Regions from separate parts of the Kitasatospora sp. NPDC087315 genome, predicted to be linked through region 1. Evidence: riboswitches for the same ligand, from Rfam matches in the RefSeq annotation. Region 1 holds a riboswitch; the other holds the start of a gene.

Region 1 (2,191 bases):
GGGACGAGGAGCGGCTGCGCCACGGCGCCACCATCGGGCTCGGCCGGGCACTGCTGTCCCGACTGGCCGACGGCACCCCCTGGGTCGCCCTCAGCGTCAACACCCACCGCCCGCTGTTCTGGTTCCTCGCCCGCCCCGGCCTGACCTCCCTGGCCGACCTGGCCGGCCGACGGCTGGCGGTGCACGCCCCGCACACCGCACCCGGGTGCTTCACCCGGATCGTGCTGCGCCGGGCCGGCCTAGACCCGGACCGCGACATCCACACCGTCGTCCGCCCGCCCGGCGACTACGGCATGGACCTGCGCCGGCTGCACGAGGGCGGGATCGACGCCGCCCTGGTCGGCAGCACCATGGCACCGGAAGCGGTAGCCGCCGAGTACGGCTGGCAGGTGCTGGCCTGGGTCGGCGACCACTTCAGGATCCCCACCGTAGGCGTGGCCGTCGACCCCACCCACCTCCACCCGGACGACCCCGCGGTCCAGGCCGTCGTACGAGCCCACCGGCGTGCCCTGCAGGTGATCCACAACGAACCCGACACCACGGTGCGCCACATCCGGACGTTCCTCGGTCGGCACACCGCGGACGAAGCCCGAGCCCACTACGAGACGTTCATCGCACCGCATTTCACCACCGACGGCCAAGCCGACCTCGCCGTCGGCGCCACCGCGATCACCGCGGTCGCCGCCGAACTCGGCGTCCCCGCCACCGTCACCGCAGCCGAGTTCTACCGCACCGCGACCGCCGACGGGACCGGGTCACAGCGTGGCTGAGGCGGCCACCTGCCCGGAATCGGTCTCATCCGGCCATCCGGCATTCGGACGGGCGGTGACGGCGGGCCCCGCGGGCCCTAGTCTGTGCGGTGCAGTCGGTTCGTCATGTCCTCCAGGCATGGCGTCGTAAGAGGGAACCCGGTGTGAATCCGGGACTGCCCCGCAGCGGTGAGTGGGAACGACCGCCGTCACACGCACTGGACCCCGATGGGGCCCGGGAAGCGACGGCCAGTAGGTGCCGGAGAAGGCCGACAGGCCCGGCGTGCCCGCGAGTCCGAAGACCTGCCACTGCCCGCGTGCACCCCGCACGCGGTGATCTCGGTGACCTCGAGGGCGGGTCGGCGGAGCGGGCGGGCACATTCTGGTGCCGCGCACCCCTGTCGTACCTTCGCCTCCTCGCGCTCTCCCGGGATCGCAGCGCGACTCGCGAAGGAGAGTTCCGTGTCAACGAGTTCCACCACCCCGCAGGCCACCGTGTACGGCTACCCGAGGCAGGGGCCGAACCGGGAGCTGAAGAAGGCGATCGAAGGCTACTGGGCCGGCCGGATCAGTGCCGAGGCCCTGTACGCCACCGCCGCGGACCTGCGGCGCGACACCTGGCGACGGCTCACCGACGCCGGTGTCACCGAGGTCCCCACCGGGGACTTCTCGCTCTACGACCATGTGCTGGACACCACGGTGGCGGTCGGCGCGATCCCCGCCCGGCACCGCGCCGCCGTCGACGCCGACCCGCTGGACGGCTACTTCGCCATGGCCCGCGGCACCCAGGAGGTGGCGCCGCTGGAGATGACCAAGTGGTTCGACACCAACTACCACTACCTCGTACCCGAGTTGGGACCGGACACGGTCTTCGCCGCCAACCCGGCCAAGCCGGTCGGCGAGCTGCGCGAGGCGATCGCCCTCGGCCACACCGCCCGCCCGGTCCTGGTCGGCCCGCTCACCTACCTGCTGCTCGCCAAGCCCGCACCCGGGGTCACCGCGGACTTCCAGCCGATCACCCTGCTGGACCGGCTGCTGCCCGTCTACGCCGAACTCCTCGCCGACCTGCGCGCCGCCGGAGCGGAGTGGGTCCAACTCGACGAGCCCGCCCTCGTCCAGGACCGCACACCGGCCGAACTCTCCGCCGCCGCCCGCGTCTACCGGGAGCTCGGCGGGCTCACCGACCGGCCCAAGCTGCTGGTCGCGACCTACTTCGACCGCGCCGGCGAGGCCCTGCCCGTCCTGGCCAAGGCCCCGATCGAGGGCGTCGGGCTCGACTTCACCGGTCCCGGCGCGGCCAACCTCGACGACCTCGCCGCCGCCGGCGGCCTGCCCGGCAAGCGCCTGGTCGCCGGCGTCGTCGACGGCCGCAACATCTGGCTCAACGACCTGGAGAAGTCGCTCTCCGTCCTCGGCACGCTCCTCGGCCTCGCCGACCGGGT
Region 2 (2,191 bases), on a different contig from region 1:
GTACCCGTCCCGGCCGTCCAGGCTGCGCAGCATCCGGTCGAAGCACGGGTCGCCGACCACGCGTGCGCGGGGCAGGGCCTCGGGGCAGGAGATCCGCAGCCGGTCGAGCTGCTCCTCGTGGGAGAGGCCGATCACCGCGGGGAACACCCGCCCCCAGTGGGTGAGTTCGCGGCGGGAGAGGCCGGCGGCGGAGACGGTGTCGCCGGTGGACCGGGTGACCAGGCGGTTGTAGCCGGCACCGTGCGGCAGCACGATCAGCGGGGCTTTCAGCCGGGCCATCGAGCGGTGCACCGCGCAGGCGACCGCGAGGTCGAACCGCCGCCGGGTGGCCTCGCGCCAGTCCAGCACGGTGATGCCGGTGAGGCCGGCGAGGAAGCCGTCGAGCCCGGTGGAGAACGCGGAGCCGGGGTTGACGGTGAGGTAGAGGTGGATGCCGTCCTGGCCGCGCAGCAGGGTGAGCACGTCCAGTACCCGGGTGGCGGAGGTGAGGGTGCGGGCGACCGCCAGCACGCGGGCCCTGACGGGCCGGGTGTCCCAGCGGTCGTCATCGGGCCAGGCGCGGGCCTGCGGGCGGAACGGCACACGAAGATCGTACTGAACCGCCCCTGGCCGGGGGCGGTTGTCCGGCTGTCCCCGAGGGACGGTCAGCCGGCGGCCGCGGAGGGCTCGTGGTGCTCGGCGGCGGCACACGAGTCCAGCAGGGGGCGCATGCCGTCGTCCACGAGCCGGTAGCGCACCACGCGGCCGTCCTTGTCGCCGCTGACCACGCCGGCCGTGCGCAGCAGGCGCAGGGCCTGGGAGACGGCCGGGTCACGCATGCCGGTGGCGACCGCGAGGTCGGTGACGGCGAGCGGGCCTGCCCGGTGCAGGGCGAGCAGCAGGGCGAGCCGCCCGGGGTCGGCGAGCAGCGAGAACCGCTCGGCCCAGGACCGGACGTGCGCGGTGTCGCCGATCGCGGCGATGGCCTCGCAGACCCGGTGTCCGTCGATGGTGCGGTGGCCCGCGCGGTCGGCCGGTACGAGATGCATGGCCCCATTCTTGCAGTCCGCGTCCTGTGATTCTGAACACCTGCGCAGGTGCGCAGCCTTGCAAGGGTGTCCCACGGGCCCTACGGTGTTCCCCGCCGTGGTGCTCGGGAAGACCGGTGACGGATCCTCAGGGATCCCAGTCCGGAGCGGCCCTCGCCACTGTGATCGGGGGGAGTCGTCCGTACCCACGACGCCACTGGGCGCCTCGCGCGCCTGGGAAGGCGGGTACGGAAGCCCCGTAAGCCAGGAGACCGGCCACGGCATCTCACGAAGCCATTCCACGAGGTGCTGGAGCGTGATCCGAAGATGACCCTGCCCGAAACCGCCACCCCGGCGACACCGCCGGTGTTGCCCACTTTCCGTTGGAAACGCCAGGACACCATCCGCACGGCCGGGCTGATGGGGGTGATCCTGGCCATGCACGTGGCGGCGTTCGGGACGCTCATATTCCTGGTGGCACCGCACGAGTACACGGTCGGCACCCAGGTCTTCGGTGTGGGCCTGGGGATCACCGCCTACACCCTCGGCATGCGGCACGCCTTCGACGCCGACCACATCGCGGTGATCGACAACACCACCCGCAAGCTGATGGCGGACGGCAAGCGGCCGGTCTCCGTGGGCTTCTGGTTCGCGCTCGGGCACTCCTCGATGGTGGTGCTGATGGCCGCCCTGGTGGCGGGCGGGGCGCAGCTGGCCAACACGCTGATGGACGACGACTCCACCACCCACAAGTGGCTGGGCGTGGTCGGCACCACCGCCTCCGGTGCCTTCCTCTACCTGATCGGCGCGCTCAACCTGGCCGCCCTGCTCGGCATCCTGAAGGTGTTCCGGTCGATGCGGGCCGGCCGGTACGACGAGGCTGAGCTGGAGGAGCACCTCAACGCGCGCGGCTTCCTCGCCCGGGTGCTGAACCGGGCGACCCGCTCGATCACCCGGCCCGGCCAGATGTTCCCGGTGGGCATGGTGCTCGGCCTCGGCTTCGACACCGCGACCGAGGTGACCCTGATGGTGATGGCCGGCTCCGGCGCGGCGGCCGGTCTGCCCTGGTACGCGATCATCTGCCTGCCGCTGCTGTTCGCGGCGGGGATGAGCCTGTTCGACACGCTGGACGGGACGTTCATGAATTTCGCGTACCAGTGGGCGTTCGCCAATCCGGTGCGCAA

Evidence for each region. A riboswitch is a leader RNA that binds a small molecule or an ion and turns the genes downstream of it on or off. The one in region 1 is predicted to bind cobalamin.
Region 2: it holds a riboswitch for cobalamin, as region 1 does, so the genes downstream of both, ACIO5D_RS10630 (HoxN/HupN/NixA family nickel/cobalt transporter) here and metE (5-methyltetrahydropteroyltriglutamate--homocysteine S-methyltransferase) in region 1, are expected to answer to the same signal.

The regions. Positions count from the first base shown of each region.
Region 1 covers NZ_JBIUYD010000001.1:542,103-544,293, forward strand. The annotation lists gene ACIO5D_RS02345 (ABC transporter substrate-binding protein) at 1-770, shown strand, start outside; cobalamin riboswitch at 850-1,075, shown strand; gene metE (5-methyltetrahydropteroyltriglutamate--homocysteine S-methyltransferase) at 1,212-2,191, shown strand, end outside.
Region 2 covers NZ_JBIUYD010000006.1:88,744-90,934, reverse strand. The annotation lists gene ACIO5D_RS10640 (hypothetical protein) at 1-582, opposite strand, end outside; gene ACIO5D_RS10635 (metalloregulator ArsR/SmtB family transcription factor) at 645-1,028, opposite strand; cobalamin riboswitch at 1,110-1,303, shown strand; gene ACIO5D_RS10630 (HoxN/HupN/NixA family nickel/cobalt transporter) at 1,335-2,191, shown strand, end outside.